One region of the Pradoshia sp. genome, then DNA from elsewhere that is predicted to be linked to it. Evidence: riboswitches for the same ligand, from Rfam matches in the RefSeq annotation. Region 1 holds a riboswitch; each other region holds the start of a gene.
The links. Region 1 has a riboswitch for S-adenosylmethionine ahead of metK (methionine adenosyltransferase). Riboswitches for the same ligand answer to the same signal wherever they lie in the genome.
Positions count from the first base shown of each region.

Region 2: linked by a shared signal. The riboswitch ahead of ACI35L_RS08115 (O-acetylhomoserine aminocarboxypropyltransferase/cysteine synthase family protein) and the one ahead of metK (methionine adenosyltransferase) in region 1 are both predicted to bind S-adenosylmethionine.
Region 3: linked by a shared signal. The riboswitch ahead of ACI35L_RS14175 (bifunctional homocysteine S-methyltransferase/methylenetetrahydrofolate reductase) and the one ahead of metK (methionine adenosyltransferase) in region 1 are both predicted to bind S-adenosylmethionine.

Region 1 covers NZ_JBJEFJ010000168.1:12,955-25,697, reverse strand. The annotation lists gene ACI35L_RS14815 (LLM class flavin-dependent oxidoreductase) at 1-69, opposite strand, end outside; gene ACI35L_RS14810 (tetraprenyl-beta-curcumene synthase family protein) at 111-1,181, opposite strand; gene ACI35L_RS14805 (alpha/beta hydrolase) at 1,196-1,999, opposite strand; gene ACI35L_RS14800 (gamma carbonic anhydrase) at 2,108-2,638, shown strand; gene asnB (asparagine synthase (glutamine-hydrolyzing)) at 2,959-4,845, opposite strand; gene metK (methionine adenosyltransferase) at 5,045-6,244, opposite strand; SAM riboswitch class I at 6,368-6,497, opposite strand; gene pckA (phosphoenolpyruvate carboxykinase (ATP)) at 6,853-8,424, shown strand; partial or broken gene ACI35L_RS14780 (nucleotidyltransferase family protein) at 8,486-8,992, opposite strand; gene ACI35L_RS14775 (hypothetical protein) at 9,045-9,278, opposite strand; gene ACI35L_RS14770 (hypothetical protein) at 9,327-9,623, opposite strand; gene ACI35L_RS14765 (DUF2584 domain-containing protein) at 9,700-9,942, opposite strand; gene ACI35L_RS14760 (alpha/beta hydrolase family protein) at 9,966-10,709, opposite strand; gene ACI35L_RS14755 (ABC transporter substrate-binding protein) at 10,900-11,913, shown strand; gene ACI35L_RS14750 (ABC transporter ATP-binding protein) at 11,933-12,697, shown strand; gene ACI35L_RS14745 (ABC transporter permease) at 12,690-12,743, shown strand, end outside.
Region 2 covers NZ_JBJEFJ010000086.1:28,927-41,669, forward strand. The annotation lists gene argF (ornithine carbamoyltransferase) at 13-1,023, shown strand; gene arcD (arginine-ornithine antiporter) at 1,090-2,505, shown strand; gene arcC (carbamate kinase) at 2,540-3,505, shown strand; gene ACI35L_RS08075 (YuzL family protein) at 3,561-3,689, opposite strand; gene ACI35L_RS08080 (3-hydroxyacyl-CoA dehydrogenase NAD-binding domain-containing protein) at 3,869-6,259, shown strand; gene ACI35L_RS08085 (acetyl-CoA C-acetyltransferase) at 6,289-7,467, shown strand; gene ACI35L_RS08090 (acyl-CoA dehydrogenase family protein) at 7,546-9,330, shown strand; gene ACI35L_RS08095 (arsenate reductase family protein) at 9,415-9,768, shown strand; gene gcvH (glycine cleavage system protein GcvH) at 9,843-10,226, shown strand; gene ACI35L_RS08105 (toprim domain-containing protein) at 10,469-10,804, shown strand; gene ACI35L_RS08110 (thioredoxin family protein) at 10,831-11,088, shown strand; SAM riboswitch class I at 11,221-11,330, shown strand; gene ACI35L_RS08115 (O-acetylhomoserine aminocarboxypropyltransferase/cysteine synthase family protein) at 11,419-12,735, shown strand.
Region 3 covers NZ_JBJEFJ010000159.1:253-6,319, reverse strand. The annotation lists partial or broken gene metH (methionine synthase) at 1-3,077, opposite strand, end outside; gene ACI35L_RS14175 (bifunctional homocysteine S-methyltransferase/methylenetetrahydrofolate reductase) at 3,074-4,924, opposite strand; SAM riboswitch class I at 5,010-5,114, opposite strand; gene ACI35L_RS14170 (class I SAM-dependent methyltransferase) at 5,238-5,840, shown strand.

The sequences.
Region 1 (12,743 bases):
GCTTAATGCCTTTTCTGTCGGTTCTCCAGCTGCCCGTGGTGATTGATCCAAAACACTGAGCTTTAACATCGGTATAGATAGCCTCCCTTAAGGATTGTTCTTCACCCTGTTCACTTCGACACTTTTCTCATGGCATAGTACATTTTACAATTCCAATAAAAGAAATAGGAGCGAAATCCCCCTTGTTTTAATAATTTATGAACATGTGCTTTGACATCCTTCTGCTTGGCCACTTTGCCATCAGCAAGATAAATGCCCACCAATCCTTGATTCACCATCTTATGAAAATGTTCATCCGGAATCTTTTCGATGTCCCGATTGGCCTGTTCTAAAAAGAAGCATAAACGTTCTATCATCTTCTGCTCAGATTCATAATAAAAACAGAAGTTCAAATCATTACCGACCCGGTCTTCTTCTTGGTCAATGAAATAATCGAGCATGATATGAAGTCCTTGTACATAGGGAAAATAAGCATTCCTGACATTCTTCGCGAGACCATCTCGAAATGATGCGCGCGCCCCATAGGAGACAAGGCAGAAAATTCCGAGCGTTGAGCCGGCACAAGCGCTGAATTCATACCAGGTCATCCCTTCAGGCAAATGATGTTTGTTGTCTTCGAACCAGGCTTGTAGTCTTTGTACCCTTTCTTCCCATATAACATGCTTATGTACTTGCAAATCACAATAATACCCGCAAAGTTCGAATAAATACGGCTGAATCTCCTTATAATACGGCAAGGTTTGCATAACCTCCTGGCATGTCTTTACCAGATCGGATAAATATCCGCCGTCATTTTGATCCTCTCGCCGCTCATAATAATTCTTAAGCTCCGCTGTTGGGTTGAGCGCATGCTGCATGGATTCGTGCAACAGAGAAAAATCCTCCGGGTCTAATGAGGTACTGCGGTCACATAAATTATCAAGATAATCACTGATTGTCTGGTAAGCAACAATAAATCGAATTACCTGAGCCCTGTCTTCCCCAGCAATTAAAGCGAGTATTGACCCGCCTTCACAATGAAAGGTCTTATGGGCAATACTCGCCGTCGCCTGGATGCGGAGCTCCTCATTAGGAATTGACTTCGCTCTTTCTTCCCAATAGTCCAATTCACGGTGAACGATTGGAAAGATATCTTTAAAAACCAATTTCGCTAAACCGAATTCAGTTGCAGGCAGCCTCAACATTCTCCATCTCCTTAAATGATATACCCAATATTACGGAGGCGGGCTTCCACAAAGCTCTTGGCGTATTGGAATACGTCCTCCCGCTCTGGTTCATTAAATATCTCATGGTACAGCTTTGGCCACTCTTTATAATGCTTCTCAGAGGCAGGGAAATAATTGAACCATTCCCTTACCATATTGCGGTCAACAATTTTGTCATCTCCCGCCTGCATGACCAGTAATGGAATATCCGGAAAATCCTCATCAAAATCAAAGGCATCCTTCATCGCCTTTACCAGTTCACGATACCATCTAATGGACACACTCGTCACATAAAGAGAATCATTTAAGTCAAACTCAATGACTTCCTTATTGCGCGTAGCCATGTCAATGGTAATCCCCGTACCTCTCCGATAAGATGGATACACAAGATTCATGACATGGGAAATGGTATCCAGCATCTTAGGCGGATTAATCAATGTTCCGAAGCAAGGGGATGACAGGATAACGCCTGCAAGATTAAATTCTCTCGATTGAAGCATTTTAATCACAACCAAACCACCCATGCTGTGGCCAAGCATAAAGACAGGCAGTCCGAATGTATAGGCTTCATTCACCCACGTCTCTACGGTATCGATATATTCTTCAAACGAATTAATATGGCCGCGGTTTGCTCTTGAAGTCATCCCTTGTCCAGGCAGGTCTCCATTTATAACATGGTATCCAGCTGACAGCCACTTTTGGACAAGCCAAGTGTATCTTCCGGAATGCTCCATTGCCCCATGGACAATGACAATTACCCCGTTAGCCTTCCCCTCGGTTTCCCATTTTTTCATAGATGCACTCCTCCAGTTTGATTATACGTAAATATATTTACACATCATTTTTTTATATGTACACTTTCATTAACTATCTATTTTACAATAGAATACGGAGGTTATGAAATGAAATTATATCAATATAAAGATAAAATCCCTTCCTTACATAAATCAGCCTATATAGCTGACTATGCTGTCATAACCGGTGACGTTACGATTGGCAAGAACTCAAGCATTTGGTTTAATACGGTTATTCGAGGCGATGTCGCCCCCGTAATCATCGGCGACAATGTCAATGTTCAGGACAATTCTGTCCTGCATCAAAGCCCTAATAATCCGTTGATTCTTGAGGATGATGTCACAGTCGGACATCAGTGCATCCTTCATAGCTGCCATGTAAAGAAGAAAGCCTTAATAGGAATGGGCTCCATCATTCTCGATGGCGCTGAAATTGGCGAAGGTGCTTTCATCGGTGCCGGCAGTCTTGTCCCGCAGGGCAAGAAAATCCCGCCAAATACCCTTGCGTTCGGCCGCCCAGCTAAAATAATCCGCCCGTTAACAGACGAGGACATAAAGGATATGGACCGAATCTATCGAGAGTATGCTGAGAAAGGCCGTTATTATGCCAGTATACAACCAATCCAACCAAATCAATAAACCAATATAGAATGGGATACATCTTATTGTATACCCATTTTTTATGTTCATTATCATATTAGGGTGTTCCAATTTGTCCTGCCAGAGGAACATGACAACCTCATTTCTCTACATCTATTTAATGACCAGCCTGAATAGTTCATATGTTTGTTCTTGTATGTATGGAAAGATAATTACTTAGTACCTATCAATTATTTTACTGTATAAGAATCATTTTGGTTTCATTTTCCATTAAATATTTTTTTGAAAACGGTATCATCCATTCATAAAGAATAGGCATCCGCAACGGAAGCGGATGCCCCAGGATTATTACATCCCTATTAATGTGTCGTTACTAAATCTTCAGTCATTGTTTGAAAAGAGTACTTTTTTTCGATAAAGATTCCATACCAGATCATGAACACAAGTACTGTCCAAATCTTGCGGCTATTATCGGCCTTTCCTTTTACATGGTCATCAAGCAAACGGAGAATGACATCCTTATGGAATAAATGGTCCGTGTCACTTTCCAGAATAATGTTCACAGCCCAATCATACATCTCATCCTTCAGCCAATGACGAATTGGAACAGGGAAACCTAGTTTCTTTCTTGTGAGGACATGGTCAGGAACAATTCCTTCCACGGCTTTGCGCAGAATGTACTTAGTTGTGCCATGACTTGTCTTCATATCAGATGGAATCTTAGATGCCACCTCAAATACTTCCTTATCAAGGAATGGTACACGCAGCTCAAGAGAATGTGCCATCGTCATCCGATCAGCCTTTAACAAAATGTCCCCTCTGAGCCATGTATGAATATCAATGTATTGCATCTTGCTGACATCCTCATACCCTGCTGCGTCACGATAGAATGGTGCAGTAATGGTCTTATAATCCAACCCGCCATGGTATGGTTTGTACAGCTCTTTCTTTTCATCCTCCACGAACATTTTCGCATTGCCGATATAGCGTTCTTCCATTGGTGTACAGCCACGTTCAATGAAGCTCTTTCCTTTAACCCCTTCAGGAAGAATAGCCGCAATTCGTTTTAAGGAACGGGTTAAGACTGCAGGCATTTTCGTGAATACCTCAAGAGATTGCGGTTCGCGGTAAATATTATAACCGCCAAATAATTCATCCGCTCCTTCCCCAGACAGCACGACCTTCACATGCTTTCTCGCTTCCCTTGAAACGAAATAAAGTGGTACACATGCCGGGTCAGCAAGCGGATCATCAGCATGCCACATAATCTTCGGCAGTTCCTGCATATATTCCTCCGGCGAAATGATGTAGCTAATGTTTTCTACGCCCAATTTATCGGCTGTTTCTTTTGCCACATCGATCTCACTGAATCCTTCATGCTCAAAGCCGACAGAGAACGTCTTAATATTTGGATGGAATTTCTTTGCGATAGAAGCAATTATAGAAGAATCAATTCCTCCGGAAAGGAATGAACCGACAGGCACATCTGAGCGCATATGCTTCTGTACACTGTCAATCATTACTTCACGAATCTCCTCTGTCCAATCCTGCTCTGACTTCAGAACTGGTGAAAAGGACGCCTTCCAATATTGACCGATTTCAATTGGTCCCCCGATTGATTTCTTTAGATAATGTCCTGGGAGCAGCTTCTTGATGCCATCTGTCATTGTTTCCGGCTCAGGCACGAATTGATAAGTTAAATAATGCTGCAATGCATCCAAATTAACCTCTTCATCACCAGAAGCCAATACGATGCTCTTCTTCTCAGAGGCAAAGAATAATCTGTCTTCTTCCTCTTTATAGAAGAACGGCTTGATTCCAAACGGATCGCGTGCTGCAAAGATGGATTTCTCCTTTTTGTCCCAAATGACGAACCCGAACATCCCGCGCAGCTTCTTAACAGCCGCTTCTCCATAATACGCATATGCACCAAGGATAGCCTCCGTATCAGAATTCGTCTTGAATTCCAACCCTTTAAGGGAAAGCTCCTCTCTTAGCTCCAAATAGTTATAAATTTCACCATTGAAAACGATCCAATACCGTTCATTCTCAAAAGAAAGTGGCTGGTGACCGCTTTCCAGGTCAATAATACTTAAACGGCGAAAGCCTAATTGAATATATTCATCAACATAAAAACCTTCATCATCTGGTCCTCTATGGTAAATAAGATTGTTCATTTCCTTTAAACAATCAGATACGAGAGCATCTTGACATTTATCTAGAACACACCCAACAAAACCGCACATTACGAAAAAAACCTCGCTTTATAATAAATATTTTTTATAATTGCACCAATCTATACTATCAGACTTTTTGCGCAAAATATGTCGAATCCTACGAATTATTTACCGGTATTTTTAGAAAAATATGTAACATTAGTATGTCATTTGTCGCATAAAGACTATTAAAAAAACCTTAGGGCATGTATGCCCTAAGGTTTTTTCATTATATGGAAGCTTGTGTACGAAGTACTTCTGCTTTATCTGTTTTCTCCCATGGAAGATCCAGGTCATTGCGTCCAAAATGGCCGTAAGCAGCTGTTTGTTTATAAATTGGACGGCGCAGATCAAGCATTTTGATGATACCAGCTGGACGAAGGTCAAAGTTTGCACGGATTAATTCAACCAGCTTATCTTCATCAACCTTGCCAGTTTCAAAAGTATTCACCGCAATGGATACAGGCTGAGCTACTCCAATCGCATAAGCCAATTGAACTTCAGCCTTTTCAGCGAGACCGGCTGCCACGATGTTCTTCGCTACATATCTGGCAGCATAGGCAGCAGAACGGTCTACCTTTGTCGCATCCTTGCCGGAGAAAGCACCACCGCCATGACGCGCATAACCGCCATACGTATCAACGATGATTTTTCGACCAGTTAATCCAGCATCTCCTTGAGGTCCGCCAATCACGAAGCGGCCTGTTGGATTGATGAAGTATTTTGTCGCTTCATCAATTAAATGAGCCGGAACAACTGACTTGATTACATGCTCTTTTAAATCCGCCTGAATTTGTTCAAGGGTTGTTTCCGGGTCATGCTGAGTTGAAATAACAATTGTATCAACACGAACAGGTTTATCATTCTCATCGTATTCTACAGTTACTTGAGTTTTTCCATCAGGACGAAGGTATGGCAGGATTTCCTGCTTACGTACTTCTGTCAATCTTCTTGATAATTGGTGGGCAAGTGAGATTGGTAGAGGCATTAATTCCTCTGTTTCATTGCAGGCAAACCCAAACATCAGGCCTTGGTCACCAGCACCGATTGCTTCGATTTCTTCGTCTGTCATCGTTCCTTCTCGAGATTCAAGCGCCTGGTCTACCCCTTGAGCAATATCTGCTGACTGCTCATCAATGGACGTCAAGACAGCACAGGTCTCTGCATCAAAACCGTACTTCGCTCTTGTATACCCAATTCCTTTAATCGTTTCACGAACGATTTTCGGAATATCCACATAGGTGGAAGTCGTAATTTCTCCTGCAACAAGGACAAGGCCTGTCGTAACAGAAGTCTCACAAGCTACACGCGCATTTGGATCCTGCGCAAGGATTTCATCTAGAATGGAATCTGAAATTTGGTCACAAATCTTATCTGGATGCCCTTCAGTTACAGATTCAGATGTAAACAAATGTCTCTTAGTCGACATAATAAAACTCCTCCTTAAGTACTTATCTATACGGTTACTCATTATCTTTAGTCATGTCCTGAATGCACAAAAAAAGACCTTCCTAAAGAGGAAAGGTCTATATCTCACGAAATTCGCCTTTCACTCTCATCGTTCAAGGCTTCTATTAGCCTTGCATCAAGTTAGCACCTTTGCGTGAACCTAATAGCGGTTCAAACTGCAGGTTGCCCCGGCTTCATAGAGCTTTGTTCCCTCCACCGAGTCTTGATAAGAGTATCCGTTTCAAAGTTAAATCTTAACTTACTATACTATGAACTGTCAATATATGTGCAGGATATATTTGTATGGGTTTCAAAGCCCCTCAACTGTCGCAATTTTATGAATAAATTGATATAATATATTGTGAACAAGTTAACAATATTAGTAATAGGAAATATTAAAAGCCGAATCAATCCTGTATGGCTAAGGAAGTGAGCAGCAGCTAAGGATGTGGAACGGTTGTTTAATATTTTTTATTTATCTAATCGTTAATTAGTATGTTTAATTTACACAAATATGTTATACTATTTTTCATACAAGAGACAAATACATTAATTGGAAGAGGATGATTTCTTATGAGCCATGTTGAAATGTCCAATGAGTTGAAGCAACTGCTATCTAATGAGAATATGCACATCCAGTTATCCGTTCCTCAATTGGTTGAGAAAGTATTAGCACGAAATGAAGGGATTTTGACATCCACTGGTGCTATCAAGGCAGAAACAGGCAAGTATACCGGTCGATCTCCAAAAGATAAATATATTGTCGAGGAAGCTTCCTCAAAGGATAAAATTGACTGGGGAAGCGTAAATAAACCCATCTCGGAGGAAGCATTCGCGAACCTGTATGAGAAGGTCATCAGCTACTTGAATAAGCAGGATGAACTTTTCGTCTTTAATGGCTACGCAGGTGCAGATAAAGAATACCGCTTACCTATCCAAGTAATCAATGAATATGCTTGGCATAATCTGTTTGTACATCAGCTGTTCATCCGCCCGACAGCGGAAGAACTAAAAACCCATAGCTCAGAATTCACGATTATTTGTGCGCCTGGATTTAAGGCAGACCCGAAAGTTGACGGTACGAGATCCGAAACCTTCATTATCGTTTCATTCGAGAAGAAAGTCGTCTTAATCGGCGGTACAGAATATGCCGGGGAAATGAAGAAATCCGTCTTTTCCATCATGAACTACTTGCTTCCTGAGAAAGACGTATTCTCCATGCACTGTTCAGCCAATGTTGGACAGGAAGGGGATGTTGCCCTATTCTTTGGTCTTTCCGGTACAGGCAAGACAACCTTATCAGCAGATCCGAGCCGCCGCTTGATTGGTGATGATGAACACGGCTGGTCTCCAAGCGGTGTCTTTAATATCGAAGGGGGCTGCTATGCAAAGTGCATAAACTTATCTCATGAGAAAGAGCCGCAAATCTTCGATGCCATTCGATTCGGTTCTGTCCTTGAGAATGTAATGGTTGATGATAAGACTCGCATTGCTGACTATGACAATGGTTTCTTAACGGAAAACACACGGGCTGCTTACCCAATCGATGCCATCGACAACATCGTCAAACCAAGTGTGGCTGGGCACCCGACAACCATTATCTTTTTGACAGCTGATGCATTCGGTGTGCTGCCTCCTATCAGCAAGCTGACAAAGGAACAAGCCATGTATCATTTCTTGAGCGGCTACACGAGCAAACTAGCTGGAACAGAACGCGGCATTACTGCACCAGAGGCAACCTTCTCAACCTGTTTCGGTTCACCATTCCTTCCGCTTCAGCCTACCCGCTATGCGGAGATGCTTGGCAAGAACATCGAGGAGCATAATGTCCAGGTATACTTGGTCAATACAGGATGGACAGGCGGCGAATATGGCACAGGCAGCCGTATGAAGCTCTCATACACCCGCTTGATGGTACAGGCAGCCCTTGAGGGTGAACTAAGCAATGTTGAAACCGTTCAAGACAGTGTATTCGGCCTACATATCCCGCTTCATGTCCCTGGCGTACCCGATGTCGTATTGCAGCCAAATAAAACATGGGCAGATCAAGAGGCCTACTATAAGAAAGCTCATGAGCTTGCAGCCAAGTTCCGTGAGAATTTCTTGTCATTTGATCATATCGACACAAATATCGTCATTAAAGGCGGTCCAATTGCTTAAAGAAATAGCAAAAGTGGAGAAATCAATTATGATTTCTCCACTTTTTTTGTATGTACACCATTCAATTCTTCTCAACGAGCGGCCACTTCTTCAGCCAGTTCTTTATCGCTATTCTCTTTTCATATAGATCCAGCCGCTCGGCTGTCTCTGTAAAAAACGGAGTCGGCCGTATCTTCATCGCAAGGAGGTCATGCACGCCTCATGGTGCACATAATTGAAGATCTCCATGTTCATCCAGCTTTACGCCGACTGCACTTGCCGTTTCGGGGAATTTAGAGATAGCATCACTAGTTGAAGTATACGGAGGAATCTGATTGACCATATGCATCCTTGCTTCATTCTTGACGGACCACGGCCTGCCCGGCAGGAGCCTCTCTAACTTCCGCTCTAAAACCTTTTCCACTCTCTCATCTGTCTCGCTCTCATCGAAGTAGATAAAGTCTATATCTGGAAGCGGCGTTCTCTTTGTATACCCATGTAAGACATCCCATACCTTTGTACGGACAAAACCGGCACAAATCGACCAATCTGATTTATGCAAAGATTGGGCTGCTTCCAAGGTCTCCATCATCCAACGGTCTTGTTGAATGACTTTAAGGATATCTGCTTCATTCTTCAATCTACATCCCGCCTCTCATTTCATTCACCGCTCTTAAACAATATCTCTTAATATCCGCCAATTCATCTTTATTTACAGGCAATTGAGCTTTCTCACAGAAGGAAACAAAGTCAGAGCAAGCTTTCATAATTTCCGCCTCAAACACCCCTTTCGGAATACGCTCACTTACTATTTCAGTCTGTTCAACAGACAGGACAAAGCCCTCTTCATCTGTTTCATACTGATAATCCAACACCTTTAATTGGCAGTCCTGCTCATTTAGCAGAATAAAGAAATCCGTTGATTAATCCAGAAAAATAATATTTGCCCCTCCATCTTTCTCATAATCCTTGAACCGAATCAAGGTCTCACACGTCGTCAAGAGAGAGGTCGTAGCATAGCTCATACCGCCAAACCGCTCTCCTCGAATCCAGAAAGATATCTCTCCGTCCAAAAAACTATCATCCACTTGTGTCTTCAAATTACGGAGGGCCGCCTCCTTACAGCCTGATTCCAAGATACTTATCAGAGACAGCTGACTAACCGTGTCATCACGGTGAAATTCATAATCATACACAAAAATACCAATCTGAAAATCCATTCTGTCTCCCCCTTTATCGCTAGGAAAATCAAAAAAGGCACACAGTGCATATGCCTTCTGTCTGCCTTTTAGCTTCTTAGTTGCTGGAATTTAAGGAGATAAGCTGATAGGTTATCGTTGTCTTAGCGTTCTCCCATTCTACCTTCTTGATCAATGCTGTTCCTCTTGTGTCTCCTTCAAGCGTTGTCCGAATTTCAATCGGAATATCAATTGGATATAATCGATATCCATCCTTTTGTAATGTGAAGAGATTTTCCTGAACACGCTTCTCATTAGATTTCGTCACAATGAGGGTATTCATCTCCATTGGCATGCCCACATTATTCAACTCCCTCGTTTGATCTACTTATTTACCATCGTACCATTGGAAGCCGTTTCTTTCATCCATTTCGTCAGATCACGTACAATTTGACGGTTTATTTCCGGTGGAAAGTAATGGGTAAATCCGGGAAAATACCATGTTTCCACTTCTTTACCTGCCTCTCTCAACCGCTCCTCAAGCATCACTGCATGCTGAATGGAGACATTCTTATCTTCCTCGCCATGAATAATCAGTACCTTACAAGCGATTCTCTCTATCTCATAGAGAGGCGTACGTGCTTTATAGGCAGCCGGATACTTCATCGGGCTTCCCCCAATGACCCGCTTGAGCATTCTTCGAAGATCAATCCGCTCCTTATAAGTAAGCACCATATCTGATACTCCTCCCCACGTGACAAGGGAGGCAGCCTCCGGACAGCCAATAGCTGCCCAAAGAGCCATAATTCCTCCTCGTGAGAAACCAAATAGGTGAATCCGCTCTGGATTAACCATTGGATGCCTCTTCAATAATTCAAAGCCGGCAATCGCATCAAAGCGGTCCTCCAAAGCAAAATCCTCATCTCCCTCCCCTCCCTGATTCCCTCGGTAAAAGGGAGCGAACACAACAAATCCCTGAGAGGCGAACTGGATGATTCTGCTCGGTCTGACGGTGCCGACATTCTTGATCCCGCCTCGCAGGTATAGAAAACCATCATGTATTCCAGCATCCTTTGGTTCTGCCAACAGTCCTTTCACCGTCAAGCCATTCGAGAGATAGGTCACCATATATAAAGAAATCCTTGGATGCGGGGAAGGGTATCGTGTTTTTTTGACGATTTGTCCAAGCTTAGAGGATGTTTGTTCCACTCTTCCTCACTCCTTTCATTTATAGGCAATCACACATTTTTTCCGGTATACATACAATGCAAGTATTAAACCAACGGCATACATATTGCCCGTTAAGGAGGAATTTCCCTTGAAGAACAAGCTTAAAACCAGCCTATTCTGCTTGTTATCGTTCGTTCTTCTCTTTAGTTTAGCTGCCTGCAAAGACAGCGGGGATGATAAAGAGAAAGCATTGAAACCAGTCCGCGTGGCAGAGGTAACCCGCTCCATTTTCTACGCTCCGCAATATGTCGCCCTTGAGAAAGGCTTCTTTACAAAAGAAGGCCTTAAAGTCGACCTGCAGACTACCTGGGGCGGTGATAAAACCATGACAGCCCTATTATCAGGAGGAGCTGATGTCGCGCTAGTCGGCTCAGAGACATCCATCTATGTGCATGCCCAAGAATCACGAGATCCGGTCATTAATTTTGCCCAGCTTACCCAAACAGACGGCACCTTTTTAATCTCAAGAAAAGAAATCAAGGATTTCAACTGGGATATGCTGAAGGACAGTACCTTCTTAGGCCAGCGAAAAGGCGGGATGCCGCAAATGGTCGGCGAGTTCGTATTGAAGAAGCATGGAATCGACCCACAGAAGGACTTGGATTTAATCCAGAATATCGACTTTGCCAATATCGCGAGTGCCTTCTCATCAGGTACAGGTGAATTCGTCCAGCTATTCGAACCCCAGGCAAGCATGTTCGAGAAAGAAGGCAAAGGGTATATCGTTGCCTCATTCGGCCAAGAATCAGGCCATATTCCTTATACCACCTTCATGGCTAAACAGAGTTATATAAAAGATAACCAAGATACGATTGAAAAATTCACACGGGCCATCTATAAAGCTCAACAATGGGTGCAAGAAACTGATTCAGCTGAGGTCGCCAAGATTATTTCACCTTATTTCGAGGACACCGATACATCCATCATCACTTTAGCGGTTGAGCGTTATAAGGCGCAGGAATCGTTTGCCCTCGATCCCATCCTTGATAAGGAAGAATGGGCAAATCTTCAGGATATCATGAAGGAAGCTGGAGAAATCGAATCACAAATTGACCACCAAACATTAGTGGATACCTCCTTCGCCGAAGAGGTCTCCAAATAACAAAGGAGAATATAGCACTATGCCTTTACTCCAAATTAAAAATGTCTCACACCTCTATTTATCCAAAAATGAAGCTGCAGCTGCACTTGAAGACATTACGTTAAGCGTCGAGAAGGGAGAATTCATTTCTCTTCTCGGCCCAAGCGGCTGCGGTAAAACTACCTTGCTCTCCATTGTTTCGGGTCTGATGAAGCCTACAGAGGGCTCAGTAACCATCTCAGGCCATAATGTCTTAGAGAGCCGAGAGGATATTGGCTACATGCTTCAGCAGGATTATCTCTTTCCATGGAAGACTATTAAGGAAAATATCCTGATTGGTCCTAAGCTGTTAAAGAAGCTAGACGATGAGCATGAGGCCAGTGCCCTTTCTTTACTCGAGCAAATCGGGCTCGGCGATGTGTTAGGGAAATTCCCACGCGAGCTTTCAGGCGGTATGCGGCAGCGGGTCGCACTCGTACGTACACTCGCCACAAATCCGACTCTTTTATTACTCGACGAACCCTTCTCTGCTCTTGACTTCCAAACAAAGCTGAAATTAGAGGACCTGGTCTCATCAACCTTAAAGTCATTTGGGAAAACAGCGATTCTCGTCACCCATGATATCGGGGAGGCCGTTGCCATGAGCGACCGTATTTTCCTGCTTTCACCCCATCCCGGCAAAATTCATAAGGAATTTATTGTCCCGGAGGAAGTAAGGAATCTCTCCCCATTCACAGCCAGGAATCACCCGGATTACAATGAAGTATTCCAAGCCATCTGGAAGGAGATGGAGCAATATGCCTGATGAACAGAAAGTGCAAGCCCTTCATCGCGGCTATCTCCAGCAATTG
Region 2 (12,743 bases), on a different contig from region 1:
GGAATCGTCTAAATGCTAGTAACAAAACCAGATTTCAAAGGAAGAAGTTTCTTATGTGAAAAGGATTTTTCTGAAGAAGAATTATTATACATGATTGATTTTGCGGCTAATTTGAAAGAAATGAAGAAACAAGGCATTCCGCATCATTATATGGCTGGCAAGAACATTGCCCTTCTTTTTGAAAAACCATCAACAAGAACTCGCTGCTCTTTCACAGTTGCTTGTATCGATCTAGGAGCACACCCTGAATACTTGGGTAAAGATGATATTCAGCTTGGAAAGAAAGAATCTATTGAAGATACAGCAAAGGTTCTTGGCAGAATGTTTGACGGAATTGAGTTCCGCGGATTCGAGCATTCTAAAGTAGAGTTATTGGCTGAACACTCTGGTGTTCCAGTATGGAATGGCTTGACAGATATGTGGCATCCGACTCAAACATTAGCAGATTTCTTAACTGTTAAAGAAAATATCGGCCACTTAAAAGGTGCGAAATTTGTCTATGTCGGAGACGGCCGCAATAATGTTGCAAACAGCTTGCTGATTGGCGGAGCAATCGTCGGTATGGATGTGAGAATTTGCTCTCCTGAATCTTTATTCCCTGAAAGCTCTATCGTTGAGACAGCAAGAGAATTGGCAGAGAAATCTGGTGGACGTGTAACCATTACAGCAGATGTTGATGAAGCGGTAAATGGAGCAGATGTCATTTATACAGATGTTTGGGTATCCATGGGTGAAGAGGATAAATTCGCAGAACGCATCGCCTTGCTTTCTCCATATCAAGTGAACATGGAGATGATTAGAAAAACAGGCAATGATAATGTTATTTTCCTTCACTGCTTGCCAGCATTCCATGATCTAGAAACTTCCTATGGCCGTGCAGTGCATGAAAAACACGGATTAAGTGAAATGGAAGTGACAGATGAGGTATTCCGCAGCAAACACTCTAAAGTATTTGATCAAGCGGAAAACCGTATGCACACAATCAAGGCTGTAATGGCCCTAACATTGGGTGATATTGATTAATCACATAGATCAGGAGGCGGGGATTTGCTTCCCTGCCTTCACAATTTATCAAAGAGGTGAGAAACAATGGATGGTAACAAGAAGTTAGGTTTGGTTTCGTTAATCGCGATTGTTGTCGGTTCCATGATTGGCGGCGGAGCATTTAACTTAGCCTCCGACATGGCAGGAGCCGCATCACCTGGTGCCACAATCATTGGTTGGGTCATCACAGGTATCGGGATGATTGCTCTAGCATTCTCTTTTGAAAACTTGAATGAAAAACGCCCTGACCTGGATGGCGGGGTATTTAGCTATGCTACAGCAGGTTTTGGTAAATTCCTAGGGTTTAACAGTGCTTGGGGGTACTGGATTTCTGCTTGGCTCGGAAACGTAGCCTATGCGACACTCGTATTCTCATCCATCGGTTATTTCTTCCCAATCTTTGAAGGCGGCCAAACGATTGCTGCCATTATCGGGGCAAGTATACTTTTATGGTTCGTTCATGGTCTTGTATTAAGCGGTGTACACTCTGCAGCGCTTGTTAACGTCGTGACAACAATCGCTAAGCTTGTTCCTATTTTCCTATTCATTATTATCGGTATTTTTGCTTTTCATGCAGATATTTTCATCGATGATTTCTGGGGAACAGGCGGCGGATTCCAATTCGCTGATGTCATGGCTCAATCAAAAAGCACAATGCTAGTTACATTATGGGTATTCATTGGTATTGAGGGAGCGGTTGTTCTTTCAACTCGTGCCAAAGACAAAAAAGATATCGGTAAAGCAACTGTTATCGGTTTGGTAAGTACGCTCATTATTTATATTTTAATTTCCTTCTTGTCTATGGGTGTTATGGCTCGAGCAGATGTAGCTGGGTTAAGCAACCCTTCCATGGCCTATGTACTTGAAAGTATTGTTGGTCCTTGGGGTGCTATTGTCATCAACCTTGGCTTGATCATTTCCGTATTGGGAGCTTGGTTAGGCTGGACAATGCTTGCAGCTGAAATTCCATATTTGGCAGGTAAAGAAAAATTATTCCCATCTTGGTTTGCAAAAGTGAACAAGAATGGTGCGCCATCCAATTCTCTATGGCTGACAAACGGATTAATCCAAGTATTCTTACTTACATTCCTAGTATCTGAGGAAGCGTATAACTTTGCATTCTCATTAGCATCATCAGCTATTTTGATTCCATATGCTTTCACAGCATTCTATCAATTGAAATATTCCATTCAAGATAAAGCAGCCGATCGTACGAAGAATCTCGTTGTCGGGATTGTTGCGAGCGTCTATGCTATCTGGATGGTCTATGCAGCCGGTGTCGGTTACCTACTATTAACTATGCTGCTCTATGCACCAGGTATCATTATTTATTATCTCGTTCAAAAAGAAGCCAATGTGAAACAAGTATTCACCAAATCAGACTTGGCGATTTCTGCCGCACTTATTATCTTTGCGGTCATGGCTATTTATGAATTGATCACTGGAGGCATTACAATTTAATCCATTCATTTGATACGGTAGGAGGAATTCTTTTATGAAAAGGCAAAAGATTGTCATTGCTCTCGGAGGCAATGCTATACAGTCTGGAGATGCGAGTGCTAAAGCACAGCAAAAGGCGCTTGAGAAGACAGCCGAACAGCTTGTCGGCCTTGTCGAGAAAGGAAATGATATTTTAATCTCTCATGGGAACGGTCCGCAGGTCGGCAATATTCTTTTGCAGCAAAAAGCAGCGGACAGTGAAAAGAATCCAGCAATGCCTCTCGATACATGCGGTGCAATGTCCCAAGGGATGATCGGGTATTGGCTAGAAAATGCAATGGATAAAGCATTAGCCAAAAAGGGGCTGGATAAAGAGGTTGTCGGCATTGTTACACGAGTAGTGGTTGACGAGAATGATCCTGCCTTCATTCATCCGACAAAGCCGATTGGTCCTTTCTATACAAAAGAAGAAGCAGAAAAAATGATGTCCGAAACAGGGGCTTCTGTAAAAGAGGACGCAGGACGCGGCTGGAGAAAGGTAGTTCCTTCACCAAAGCCGATCAGCATTCAAGAGCATAAAAGCATCAATACACTTGTTGAAGACGGCAAAATTGTCATCTCAACAGGCGGCGGCGGAATACCGGTCGTAGAAAAGAATGGAGAATTAATCGGAGTCGAGGCTGTAATTGATAAGGACTTTGCTTCAGAGAAGCTAGCTGAGCTTGTTGATGCGGATGTTTTCCTCATTCTTACAGCTGTAGACAATATTTATATCAATTTCAATAAACCGAACCAGCTGATGCTTGAAGAAGTTGGTACGGAACAGTTAAAAGAATATGCGGCGGAAGGGCAATTCGCACCGGGAAGCATGCTTCCAAAGGTTGAGGCCGCCATTCAATTCGCAGAATCAAGGGAAGGCAGAACAACAATCATTACCTCCCTTGATCAAGTTGTGGAAGCCCTTGAAGGAAAAGCAGGAACAAGGGTTTCCATGGAATATAATAAAATGTACACCGTTTAATTAGGCAAACAAGGTTCATGGGCCCTGTACCATTCATATAATGGTATGGGGTCCATTATTTTTTGAATTGACTATTCTGGCTGTTGGACTTTCCATAACGCTTTTCTACATGCGGTCCAGCGTCTCCTTTCACGCTTGCCGCACTGACACCTGCTTTAGATGGATTTTTCTTTAATCGAGCCATTAGTGAATCACCTCCACATATAGCTTTTACTAAATGATGCAAAACAAAAATACCATTTTTATGGCTTTTTCATTGCAGAATTTACAAATATCTCTTATATTTATAAATATAGGATATTAATTTTCAAATTTTTTTGAGTTAAAAATGAATGAGCATTCATTCAAATTAAAGGGGGATTAATGTTGAACCTTCAAATTAAAAAAGCAGCCGTATTAGGCTCCGGAGTAATGGGATCTGGGATTGCCGCACATTTAGCCAATCTGGGGATTCCAGTTAAGCTACTAGATATCGTTCCGAGAGAGCTTTCTGGAGACGAACAAAAGAAGGGGCTTACACTCGAAGATAAGCAAGTTCGTAACCGACTAGCCCAAACAGCGATTCAAAAATTAGTCAAACAAAAGCCTGCACCACTGACTTCAAAGAAAAACCTATCATTAATCGAAGCAGGAAATTTCGAGGACGACCTACCGAATATCGGTGACTGTGATTGGATCATTGAGGTAGTTGTTGAAAGATTGGATATTAAACAAAGTGTATTTGCTCAAATAGATGAATATAGAAAGCCTGGGTCGATTATCAGTTCCAATACATCCGGCATTTCAATCGAAGCGATGGCAGAAGGACGCTCAGAGGACTTCCGGAAGCATTTCCTTGGAACTCACTTCTTTAATCCGCCGCGGTACTTAAAGCTATTGGAGATTATCCCGACAAAGGATACCGACCCGCAGGTCTTAAAGGCGATGAAATTGTTTGGTGAGGATGTACTTGGCAAAGGAGTCGTAGAGGCGAAGGATACACCGAACTTCATCGGGAACCGAATTGGAACCTATGGCTTGCTCGTCACTGTCCAGGAAATGATTGAAAGGGGTTACAGTGTTGGCGAGGTTGATTCTGTAACAGGCCCGCTGATTGGACGTCCGAAGAGTGCGACATTTAGAACGCTTGATGTAGTCGGTCTTGATACATTTGCGCATGTTGCGAGGAATGTCTATGACAATGTCAGCAATGAAAAAGAAAAGAACGTATTTGAAATACCAGAGTTCATGACAAAAATGCTTGAAAATGGATGGCTCGGAAGCAAATCAGGCCAAGGATTCTACCTAAAGAAGGGGAAAGAGATTCTTGAGCTGGACCCATCTACGCTTGAATATACAGAGCGCAAGAAACTGAAAGCGCCATCACTAGAGATGGCGAAGCAGGCGAAAGGCGCAGCTCGTAAATTGAAATCACTTGTCTATGCGAAAGACCGCGTGGGGGAATTATTGTGGAATATCACTAGCCCAACACTTGTGTACTCAGCACAATTATTAGGTGAGATTGCAGATGATATCGTCGCAATTGACCAAGCGATGAAGTGGGGCTTCGGCTGGCAGCTTGGGCCGTTTGAAATCTGGGATGCCATTGGGGTTGAGAAATCTGTAGCTAAGATGGAAGAAGAGGGTATGACGGTTCCTGCGTGGGTGAAAGAAATGCTTGAAGCTGGCCACACCTCCTTCTATAAAGAAGGGGAGAATGGCACGCTCTTCTATATAAATGGAGACTACAAGGAAGTCGCTGTTAATGAGAAAGCGATTAACTTGAAGCAGCTCAAAAAGCAAAAAGGAGTTATTAAGAAAAACAGCGGCGCCAGCCTGATTGATCTCGGCGATGGTGTTGCCTTGCTTGAATTCCATTCACCAAATAACGCGATTGGTTTTGACATTATCCAAATGATTAATTATGCGATTGATGAAGTCGAGAAGAATTACAAAGGCTTGGTAATTGGCAACCAGGGCAAGAATTTCTGTGTCGGTGCCAACTTGGCCATGATTCTCATGGAAGTTCAGGATGACAATATATTTGATGTTGATATGATTATTCGTCAATTCCAGCAAGCGATGATGAAGATTAAATATAGCAAGAAACCAGTAGTAGCTGCACCGCACAATATGACACTGGGCGGAGGAGCAGAAATTTGCTTGCCGGCAGCCCGCATTCAGGCCTCATCTGAGACCTATATGGGTCTTGTTGAAACAGGAGTCGGCTTGCTTCCTGGGGGAGGCGGAAATAAGGAATTGTATATCAAACATTTGAGCAGCCTGCCAAATGGGGTAGACTTTGACCTTACCCAAATAGCCATCAAGGTATTTGAAACCATTGCCACAGCGAAGGTATCCACATCCGGTGAAGAAGCCCGTGATAATAACTTCTTGAATGCGGCAGACGGCGTAAGTGCCAATCCTGATCATCAATTATATGATGCGAAGCAGGTCGTTTTAGGATTAGCCAATACAGACTATAAGCCGCCGGTTCGCAAGAAAATACCTGTATCCGGTGAGCCTGGATATGCAGCCCTGCTGCTAGGGGCACAAACGATGCTTTATTCCGGCTATATATCTGAGCATGATTTGAAGATTGCGCAGAAGATTGCCTATGTACTTGCAGGAGGCAAGGTTCCATATGGCACTGAGGTCGATGAGCAGTATTTGCTTGACCTTGAGCGCGAGGCTTTCATCAGTCTTGTTCAAGAAGCTAAATCACAAGCTCGTATGCAGCACATGCTCGTTAAAGGCAAGCCATTACGTAACTAAGAATAAATCGATTTATGAGGGGGATTGGCATGAGAGAAGCAGTAATAGTAGCTGGAGCAAGAACGCCGGTCGGAAGAGCGAAAAAAGGAACTCTTGCAAGTGTAAGACCGGATGATTTAGGTGCTTTGGTTGTTAAAGAAACATTAAAACGTGCAAATAATTATGACGGTCCAATTGATGATATGGTGTTTGGCTGTGCGATGCCTGAAGCAGAACAAGGCTTGAATGTTGCAAGAAACATTGGAGCATTGGCTGGGCTTCCATACAATGTGCCAGCTATCACCATCAACCGCTATTGTTCCTCTGGCCTTCAATCGATTGCCTACGGAGCGGAGCGCATTATGCTCGGCCATTCTGATACGGTGCTGGCCGGCGGGGTGGAATCGATGAGCATGGTCCCGATGATGGGTCATGTCGTCCGCCCTAATGCCACATTGGCTGAAACGGCTCCTGAATATTATATGGGTATGGGCCACACAGCTGAGGAAGTAGCAAAGAAATTCAATATCTCCCGTGAGGATCAGGATGCGTTTGCTGTACGAAGCCATGAGAGAGCGGCTAAAGCAATCGCTGAAGGAAAATTCAAGGATGAAATCGTTCCGGTTGACGTAACCCTTCGTCAGGTTGGGGCAGATAATAAATTGATTGAAAAGCAAATCCAATTCGATACTGATGAAGGTGTTCGACCAGGAACAACGGCAGAAGTACTTGGCAAACTGCGCCCAGCTTTCTCCGTCACCGGTACGGTCACTGCAGGGAATGCTTCTCAAACGAGTGACGGTGCTGCTGCTGTTTTGTTAATGGATAAGGAAAAGGCTATTGCTGAAGGATTAAAACCGCTTTTGAAATTCCATTCCTTCGCGGTTGCAGGTGTACCGCCAGAGATTATGGGAATTGGTCCAGTTGAGGCTATTCCAAAGGCACTTAAACTCGCTGGATTAAGCCTGTCTGATATCGGTTTGTTTGAATTAAATGAGGCGTTTGCTTCTCAATCCATTCAGGTTATCCGTCATCTAGGCTTGGATGAAGAAAAGGTCAATGTTAACGGCGGAGCCATTGCGCTTGGGCATCCGTTGGGCTGCTCTGGAACGAAATTGACACTCAGCCTTCTGCATGAAATGAAGCGCCGCAATGAGCAATTCGGTGTCGTGACCATGTGTATCGGCGGCGGAATGGGTGCTGCAGGCGTATTCGAATTACTGGCTTAATAGATGAATAGAATTCACTCCGGCAGAAGAGGTCAGTACCTTTTTGCCGGAGCCAAACATTAAGGAGGAACGAAGAAAATGGCTAACCAAACAGAAGAAGTGTTAAAAGGCGGAGCATTCTTAATTGAAGATATCGATGCAGAGAAAATGTTCACACCGGAAGATTACTCAGATGAGCATAAAATGATTGCGAAAACAACTCAAGACTATTTGGTCAATGAAGTCATTCCACAAGTCGAATACTTGGAGGAGCATGAATTTGACCGTTCTGTCAAACTATTGAAGCAAGCTGGAGAGCTTGGATTACTAGGAGCTGACGTACCAGAAGAGTACGGCGGCCTTGGTCTAGATAAGATTAGTTCTGCGCTAATTACAGAGAAAATGGCTCCTGCAGGAGGGTTCTCCATTACTCATGGCGCTCACGTTGGAATTGGTTCCCTTCCAATTGTCTTGTTCGGTAATGAAGAACAAAAACAAAAATACTTGCCGCTTCTTGCGACAGGTGAAAAATTGGCTGCCTATGCACTAACTGAGCCGAGCTCAGGATCTGACGCACTTGGTGCGAAAACAACAGCTAAATTGAATGAAGCGGGTACTCATTACATCCTTAACGGAGAAAAACAGTGGATCACGAATGCTGGATTCGCAGATGTATTCGTTGTTTATGCGAAAATCGACGGCGACAAATTCTCTGCTTTCATCGTCGAAAGAGAATATCCAGGCGTTTCTACAGGAGCAGAAGAAAAGAAAATGGGAATCAAGAGCTCTTCAACACGTACATTGATTTTGGAAGATGCTGAGGTTCCAGTTGAAAATCTTCTAGGCGAAGTTGGACGAGGACATGTCATCGCCTTTAATATCTTAAATATCGGACGTTACAAGTTGGGTGTAGGTGCAGTAGGTGCCTCCAAACGCGCTCTTGAGCTTGCATCAAGCTATGCAAATCAGCGTCAGCAGTTCAAAACACCAATTTCCTCCTTCAATCTGACTAGAGAGAAGCTTGCGACAATGGCATCCAAAATCTATGCTTCTGAAAGCTCTGTTTATAGAACAGTTGGTTTATTTGAAGAAAGAATGAGCCGCTTGAGCGATGAAGAAGTAAAAGATGGCAAAGCAGTTGCACAATCCATTGCCGAGTATGCCATCGAGTGCTCTCTCAATAAATTCTTTGCCTCTGAAGTATTAGATTATGTTGTCGATGAAGGCGTACAAATTCACGGCGGATATGGCTTTATGGCTGAATATGAGATCGAAAGAATTTATCGTGACTCTCGTATTAACCGTATTTTCGAAGGAACAAACGAAATCAACCGTTTGCTTGTACCAGGTACCTTCTTGAAAAAAGCGCTTAAAGGCGAACTGCCATTGCTTCAAAAAGCCCAAGAGATTTCTGAAGGCCTTATGATGATGATGCCGGAAGAAGCAGGAGAAGAGCCGCTTGATCAAGAAAAGCTGCTAGTGAAAAACGCGAAGAAAATCGGGATCATGATTGCCGGCCTGGCTGCTCAAAAATTCGGTACAGAGCTTGAGAAGGAGCAAGAAATCCTTGTGAATATTGCAGATATTGCTTCTTACATCTATGCTATGGAATCTGTTGTCCTTCGTACCGAAAAGGCCATTCGTGCAACTGGTCTAGAGAAGAACAAACAGAAGCTTCTTTACACACAAATCTTCTGCCAGGAAGCATTTGGAGAAATTGAGAAGCATGCGAAGGAAACCCTTGTTGGCACAGAAACAGGTGATACTCTTCGCATGATGACATCTGCCCTTCGCAAATTCACTCGTTTTACTCCAGTAAACGTGATTGCGCTTAAACGCGAAGCAGCAGAAAAAATCGTTGAAGCAGAGCGCTTTGTTCTTTAATGAAAAGTAGATGTTATGAAGCCCGGCATGTGCTGGGCTTTTTTCGTGCGGATATGATATGCTTCAAATGAGGTGAAGATAAATATGATGACGTTTTATTGGTACCCAAAATGCGGGACATGCAGGAAAGCGAAAAAATGGCTGGATGATCATGGCGCAGCCTATGAAGCCATCCATATCGCTGAAACCCCGCCGACAAAAGAAGAGCTTAAAGCGATATATGAAAAAAGCGGTTTACCTTTGACGAAGCTCTTCAATACAAGTGGAATGAAATATCGTGAATTAGGGTTAAAGGACAAACTGAAGGGAATGTCTGAGGATGAGATGCTCTCCTTATTGGTCTCTGACGGAATGTTAATCAAGCGTCCGATTGCGTATGACGGGGAAAAGGCAACCATCGGCTTTAAGGAAGAAAATTTTGAGTCTGTATGGGCATGAATTAATTGTCAAAAAAATCGTTTGATGTCATGATAGAGATGATGAAAGACTACATAATATGGGGGTAGAGCAAAATGAGCATACTGAAGGATTTGAAATACACAAAAGAGCATGAGTGGGTTAAGCAGGAAGATGGAACAGTGCGTATTGGAATCACTGATTTCGCCCAAGCGGAGCTTGGTGACATCGTCTTTGTTGAACTTCCTGAAGTGGATGATGAAATCACAAAAGACGAACCATTCGGAAGCGTAGAATCTGTTAAAACGGTCTCTGAGCTCTATGCGCCAATCAGCGGAAAGGTTGTTGCCATTAATGAGGAGCTGAGTGACAGCCCTGAATATGTCAACGAATCTCCATATGAAAAAGCATGGATGATTATTGTTGAACCATCTAACAGCAGTGAATTAGAGGATTTACTCAGCGCTGAACAATATGAAGAAGCCATTAATGAAGACTAATTCTTAAAGGATATGAGAAAGGGAAGGAGATGTCCTTCCTTTTTTTAATGCCTATCTATTTGTCCTTTGAATGCGGCTTGCCTTCTTAGAACTACATAATCTGCATACTAATAACATGCTTTTGATTGTTAGAGAACCGAGAAAAGCTTTATGCAAAGAGTTGGTTTGTTACATTTACCTTGCATGGGGTATGATACGTATAATAGAAGGAAGGCTTATAATAGCTCGGAAAAGGTGATGAAATGACGGACAAGGTCATCATTGTAGAAGGCAATCGCGACCGAAAGAAGGTATTGGCCGTTTTGGCTGAGGATATAGAAATCATTTGCACGAATGGAACAATAGGGCTTGAGAAGCTGGATGAATTAGTGGAATCTCTTGAGGATAAGGATGTATATATACTGGTGGATGCCGATGAATCTGGAGAGAAATTAAGACGTCAATTAAGAAGAGAGCTCCCGAATGCGGAGCATTTATATATAGATCGAGTGTATCGAGAGGTCGAGGATGCCCCTGCCCGTCATATTGCAGAGGTTCTAACAGAAGCCGATATTCTTGTGAAATCGTTCAATCAATAAAAGATAGAGAGGATCGAAGAAGATTCATGAAGAAAGCTATCTATGCGTATACCCCCTTATGCGGTACATGCCAAGTCGCAGGAAAGATGCTTGATGTGGCTGAAGAGCTAGTGTGCAATGTCGAAATCGAAAGAGTGAACTTAAATTATGCTAAGGAGCTTGCGGAACAATATCAAATTGAGAGTGTGCCATGCTTAATTCTCCTGGAAGGAGAGCTGGTGGTTGATAAAATATATGCCTTCCAGTCGGTTCCGTATCTTATTGCACGATTGCGTGATTTATAGAGTGTAAGAAAACAGATCTGTTATTTCGAGTAAACAGTCTGTTTTTTTGTGGGTATTAATAATTAAAAATTCAGAATTATCAATTGACTCCTTTTTTTTCCTATGCTATAGTTTTAATCAACTAAACTGAATAACTTATCGAGAGTGGCGGAGGGACTGGCCCGTTGAAGCCCGGCAACCGGTATCACTAAATGTGATGCACGGTGCTAAATCCTGCGGAATCATATTCCGGGAGATAAGGCGAGATGAATCGAATCTACCCTCTTCTCCTAAGTGAAGAGGTTTTTTATTTTCCGGGAAATCACAAAAGATGAAAAGGAGTGTCGAAGGATGGGAGAAAAGAAGAAGTATCGCTTTGAAACAGTAGGAATTCATGGAGGGCTGCAGGAAGATGCATTATCTGGAGCAAGGGCCGTGCCTATCTATCAATCCAATGCTTATTTATTTAAGGATACAGACCATGCGGCCAATTTATTCGGGTTATCAGAGCCTGGCTATATTTATACCCGGATTCACAATCCGACATCGAGTGTCCTTGAGGAAAGGGTTGCAGAGCTTGAGGGTGGAATTGGTGCGCTTGCTGTTGCGAGCGGTCAAGCAGCCGTCACATTGTCCATTTTGAATATTGCGGGTGCAGGCGATGAAATTGTGGCAGCTTCTACACTCTACGGGGGTACATATAATTTATTTGCGACAACACTCCCTAAATATGGAATAGAGGTGAAGTTTGTCGACCCAAGTGATCCGGAGAATTTCAGACAGGCTATCACGCCGAAGACGAAGGCTGTCTTTGGAGAAACAATCGGTAATCCAAGCTTGAGTGTACTGGATATTGAAAAGGTGGCAGAGATTGCCCATGAGGCTGGTATTCCGCTTATTGTTGACAATACATTTGCGACCCCGTATTTATGCCGGCCAATTGAGCATGGAGCAGATATTGTTGTTCACTCTGCAACGAAATGGCTGCTTGGGAATGGAACAACCTTAGGGGGCATTATTGTGGATGCAGGAAAGTTTGACTGGAATTCTCCGAAATTCCCAGGGTTTACGGAGCCTGATTCAAGCTATCATGACATCATTTACAGCGAGGCCATTGGGGCAGCTGCCTATATTATTAAAGCGAGAGTCCAGCTATTAAGGGATTTGGGTCCAGCCTTAAGTCCATACAATGCATTTCAATTTATTCTTGGTCTTGAAACCCTGCATGTCAGGATGAAGGAGCATATTGCCAATACTGAGGAGATCATTGAATACTTAAAGCAGCATCCAGCTGTAAGCTGGGTTCTGTATCCAGGTGATCCAGACCATCCTGATTATGAGCTCGCCAATAAATATTTGCCAAAAGGAGCGGGTGCTGTAGCTGTTTTCGGCATCAAGGGCGGAAGGGCTGCCGGAAAGACATTGATTGATACAATCGGCCTGTGGTCACATGTCGCGAATGTCGGAGATGCGAAGAGCTTGATTATTCATCCCGCAAGCACGACTCACCAGCAATTAAGGGGAGAAGATTTGAAGGCATCCGGGGTGACTGATGATCTCGTTCGTCTTTCCATCGGGATTGAGAATGTGGAGGATTTAATCGAAGAGCTTGAGCTTGCTATCGAGAAGGCAACAGGCATCAGCTCCCAATCCGTTACAACGAAATGATAGAATTT
Region 3 (6,067 bases), on a different contig from region 1:
TCAGCGATTTCCTTGACTCCCTTGCCGCTCGTGACAATCATGAAGCCGACATGATCACGTATATTTGCTTCTTCATCCGCCACATAATCAGCCAGACACAGATACGGATTCTTCCGTTGTCGCGGGAAGGTAAAGCTTTCAATGACCTGGGTCCTGCTTTCGTCTGAGTAGATTTTCAGTTCATTGCCTTTACTTGCCGCAGGGTAGAACCGATAGGCAGCATGCAGCTTAATCAAGTCTTGTTCAACAATTTCATTGACAATGGATAGCAGGTTCATCACTTTTGGGTCTTCCTCAGCAATCAGCTTATCAATATTGCCTTTTAAGCCGAAATGGTGTCCAAAAAGCATTTGCTTATTGATATATGGATATACTTGCTTCAGCGGATAGTCTCGCAGGATATGGCGTTCTAAGTCCTCTGGTACTGGCGGACTTAACTGGTCCTGCACCGTCTTAAGAGGTGTTTCAGCACTCTCAATGGCTGCTACCTTAACCGCCTCAGGTTCTTTCGTTTTTCGTTTCTCTCCTAGTATTTCCTTGAGGAAATCTGCTTGTGTTTCTTGGTCATGCAGCTGGTTTACAAGATCAAGGCCTTTCATGGCATCCTTCGCATATACGACGGGTCCAGTATATTCTGGAGCAATCTTATTTGTGGTAAATCTCCTCGTTAAGGCTGCGCCGCCGACAATGATTGGCGTATTGATTCCAGCCTCCTTCAAGTCTTGTGCCGTTATGACCATTTGCTGGGCTGATTTCACAAGCAGACCGGATAAACCGATGATGGTTGGATGTTCCTTTCGTACCGCCTCGATAAGGGTTTGAGGGGTAACCTTGATGCCCAGGTCCACGACTTCGTATCCATTATTGCTTAAGATGATGTCAACGAGGTTCTTCCCAATATCATGAACATCCCCCTTCACGGTTGCGAGCACCATTTTGCCCTTAACAGTCTTATCACCGGACGTTGTCATCAGCGGTTCAAGCTGGGAGACAGCTGCTTTCATTGCTTCTGCACTTTGAAGTACCTCAGCAACGATGAGCTGATTATCATTGAACAACTCGCCAACCTTGGCCATCCCCGCCATTAGCGGCCCATTGATAATATCAAGAGGGGCCATTCCTTCTGTGAGAGCTTCATCAATATCCTCCTTCAGTCCCTCCTTCGTTCCTTCAATGATATATTCAGGAAGGCGCTCAAGAAGCGGCAGCTTTTCCTTCTGCTCTTTTTCCACCGGTTTCTTCGTACGGTAAAATTCCACGAATTTCGAGAGCGTTTCATCAGAATTATGAAATAGCAAGCCTTCTGAAAGCTTGATTTCCTCCTCAGGTATGAGGGCAAACCTTTGCAGATTCTCTGTATTGACGATGGCATAGTCAAGCCCAGCCTTCGTGCAGTGATACAAATAGACGGCATTCAACACTTCCCTTCCTTCAGAAGGAAGCCCAAAAGAAACGTTGCTGATTCCGAGGATGGTGAGTGTACCTGGGAACTCCTTCTTGATGGCAGCTAATCCTTCAACTGTTTCGGCAGCTCCATTTCGATATTGCTCATCTCCCGTTCCAACTGGGAAGACGAGTGGATCAAAGATAATATCCTCCGGATGAATTCCATATTTCTTCGTCAATAACTCATAGGAACGACGGGCAACCTCAAGCTTTCGTGCAGCACTTACCCCCATCCCCTTCTCATCAATCGTTCCGACGACAAGGGCTGCGCCATATTGTTTCGCCAGCGGAATGATACTCTCAAATCGCTCTTCCCCGTCCTCAAGATTGATGGAGTTGATGATGGCCTTCCCTTGGGAATAGCGAAGTGCTCGTTCAATGACGGCTTCATCTGTTGAATCAATCACAAAGGGAACCTTCACTTTATTGGCGACAACCTTCATGAATTGCTCCATATCCTCTACCTCATCGCTGTCAGGGTCAGCCAGACAGACATCAATGACATGCGCTCCCTTTTTCACCTGTGCGCGGGCAATTTCGGCAGCCTCTTCAAAGGCCCTTTCTTTAATAAGCCGCTTGAATTTACGTGATCCAATAACATTGGTCCGTTCTCCAACAAATAATGGGCGCATGGAATCGTCATAGGTCAGCGCTTCAATTCCTGAGAGCATATGCTTCATTTGAGGCTCCGGTGCTCTGCGGGGCTCAATCCCTTTGACTGCTTCGGCAATAGCCCGAATATGATCTGGGGTCGTTCCGCAGCATCCGCCGACAAGATTGATCCATCCTTTTTCCGCGAATTGCTTGATTTTCTTAGATAAGGATTGCGGCGTTTCATTGTACTGACCGTTCTCATCTGGCAGCCCTGCATTTGGATAACAGCTGACAGCACTTGGCGTCAGCTCGGATAAACTGCGCAGATGCTCGGCCATGAATTCTGGACCTGTTGCACAATTAAGCCCAATCGCCAATGGATTCATATGGGCGGACGATATATAAAATGAATCGATCGTTTGTCCGGCAAGTGTTGTTCCCATTGGCTCAATCGTCCCTGATAGAATCAGCGGAAGCTCTCTCCCTTTTGAGACGAAGGCATTCTGCATTCCGATATACGCAGCCTTTACATTCAGCATATCCTGGCTGGTCTCAAGGAGGAGCAGATCAACTCCGCCGTCAATTAAGCCCCTCACCTGGGTTTCATAGGATTCGACGAGCGTCTCAAATGTCGTTCCTCCGGTTACGGATAAGGTCTTGGTTGTCGGTCCCATTGAGCCGGCCACAAAGCGCGTCCCGTCTTCTGTTCCGAGACCATCGACAGCCTCTCTCGCAAGCTGGGCTGATTTCACATTCAACTCATAGGCAAGATGGCTTAATCCATATTCATCTAGGACAATCGGTGTCGCACCGAATGTATTCGTCTCGATAATGTCAGCTCCCGCAAGCAAATACTGCTCATGGATGGTTCGAATTGCATCCGGTCTTGTGATGGACAAATATTCATTGCACCCATCATATTCCTCCCCTCCAAAATCCGCTTCCGTCAGATTAAGTGCCTGGATCATCGTTCCCATTGCCCCATCAAGGATGACAATTCTCTCATTCAGTAAATCTCTTAATTTATGTGAATTCATTGTTCAAACACATCCCCGCTTATGACTGATTTCTTCGTGCTGGCGTATGCCACAAGTTCTCCGCTTAATTCATATCTCATAAAAGGTGTAATAATATAATGTCCGTTAAAATATTCTGCCGCCGCATCCAAAAGCTCCTTAGAAATGGCGAGACTTTCCCTCATCGATGCCTCCGCATCTGTTCCTGCCTTTTCCATTGCACGCAGCACAGGCTCCGGCAAGGTAATTCCCGGCACCTCATTATGCAGGAACGAGGCATTCCGGTAACTCGTCAGCGGCATGATCCCAATAAAGATCGGGGCTTTAATATGCCTGGTCGCTTCATAAACTTCCCGAATTTTCTCGACGGAAAATACCGGCTGCGTGAGGAAATAATCCGCTCCCGCCTGGATTTTCTTCTCCATTCTCACAACAGCCTTATCCACATATTTTACATTTGGATTGAAAGCCGCAGCCACCTCGAAATTCGTCTGTCCGCCCAGCGATTTCCCCGAATAGGAAATACCCGCATTGAACTGTTTGACTAATGAAATCAAGTCAATGGAAGACAAGTCATAGACAGAGGTTGCACCTGGAAAATCACCGATTTTCGAGGGATCTCCCGTTACAATTAGGACCTCATTAAGCCCTATTGTGTGCATCCCCATTAAATGAGATTGCAAGCCGATGAGGTTGTGGTCGCGGCACGTCAAATGGACAAGTGGATTCTTCTTCAGCTCAGCCTTCAGCAAGGAAGCAATCGCGACGTTTGATATGCGAGGGGAGGCCAGAGAGTTATCCGCTAGCGTAATGGCATCAGCCCCCATCTCGTGCAAATATCGACTCCCCTTCATGAACTCTTCCACTCCAAGCGTTTTCGGCGGATCCAATTCTACGAGAATAGCAGGCCCTTTCTTCACCTTCCCTAAAATCGTCTCTTTATCCGGCTGTCGAAAATCATAGGTGTAGACATGGGATTTTCGGCTGATGACCTCCTTCTTTTCTGTCAAAGGCACAAGACCAAGAATCCCCTTTTTAATGGCCCGTACATGGGCGGGCGTTGTCCCGCAGCAGCCGCCAATTAACCGCACACCCTGTTCCACGAGCTGTTTCGCTGCGCTGACAAAATAATCTGCATCAGTCGAGTAAACATAACGGCCATCCGTAAAGTCGGGCAGACTCGCATTAGGATAGGCAGAGTAGAAGGCATCTTCTCTTAATGGCACCTCCTCGAATGAACGAATCATATGGTAGGGCCCCATGCGGCAATTTAACCCAATGATATCGGCTCCTTTTCCTTTGATCAGGTCAAAGGCATCCTTCACCTGCATGCCATTTTGAAGCAGGCCGACTTCATGCAAGGAAATATTGGCGACAATCGGTAAATTCGTTTGCTTTCTTGCTATCTCAAGGACATATAATAATTCCTCTAGGTCATAATAGGTTTCCAGGATTAGACCGTCCGGCTCTTCTAGAAGAAGCGCATCCAGCTGCTCCTTGAAATAGGTCCCAATCTCCGTCAAGCTTAGCTCGGATTTCCGTACGCTGCGTAGCCCGCCTATCGTACCAAGGACATAAACCCGGCCTGCTGCCGCTTCCTTGGCAAGCCTGACTCCCTCCCTGTTTATCCGCTCAACCTCACCTTCAAGTCCGTAGCGCTTCAGCTTGTGAAAGTTAGCTCCAAATGTATTTGTCTGAATCAGATCGGCACCTGCTCCTATATATTCCTTATGTAATTCGGCAATCCGTTCTGGATTGGTGAGATTTAATTCCTCATAGCATGTATCTATCCCAAAGGAATAGAGCAATGTACCGCTCGCTCCATCTCCAACAAGGATTTCCCCCTTAAGTCTCTCTAGTAAACGCATCTTTTCCCCTCCCCTTGAGTATGCAGATGGATGTCCGATTATAAAGAAAGAGCCTTTCAAAAATGAAGGCCCCAGTTATGTACGGCACTCATCTTTCAAGCTAAGCTTGCTGGATTTAGCACCTTGGACACTGTTTGTCCAGGTTGCTGAGGTTTCGCAGGGCCAGTCCCTCCGCCTCTCTAGATAAGAAAATATTGGATTGTTTATTAAATTTACTACAAATTTTCAGTAATTTCAATTTATTTAGAAAATTATTCTCAGAAAGTTACCCCTCACCCATATTTGGGTAATAAGGGAATGAGGTGAATGATGTATGAAGGATTTCGTTTCAAAGCAATTTAAAGAACCAAAGGGATTGATTGGAAAAGCAGCAGGCAAGGTCATGGCAGTTGAAAATGGCGTATTATATGATTGGACCTTCAAGGAGCTCGGATTGGTAAATGGAGATAAAGTACTCGAGATTGGATTTGGCCCAGGTGAGGGGCTGCATATGCTTCTCTCTTCCTTCCCGAAATGCCGTCTTGATGGCTTTGATCCATCACAGGCAATGATAGACTTGGCCAAAGAGCGAAATGAAGACTCCCTGAAAAGCGGGCGTCTCACCATCACGCTTGGAACAGCTTTAGATGTACCATTAGAGAATCAATATAACCGTATATACAGCGTTAACAGTTTCCCTATGTGGGAGGAAAAAGAAACCTCCCTTAGCCGTTTGCATGCCCTTTTGACAACTGGAGGAAGCCTCACCATCACCGTCCAGCCCCGGCAAAAGGATGCCACCATCAAACACGCTGCCAAGCTCTCCCTCGAGATTTCGTCACTCATGAAAAGGACTGGATTCCATTCCATCAGAACAAATGAAATGGAGCTGAAACCATGTACCGCTGTTTCCGTCAGCGGGATAAAAGGGGACTAAGCTATTTTAATAAAGATTGTAAGAGGCACCCTAAAAGTCAGAATCAAAATCTACCTTTTGGGGTGTTCGATTATCACGAACTAATCAGCTATTGGATATGATTCTTATCAATCAGTTAATAACTCAGTCTTATACGTAGACCGAATATTTACCGGTATTTTATTAAAAATGTGAAGGGGAATTCCCCTTTCACACTTTTAAAGTGTGTATGGAATCTCCAATAATAA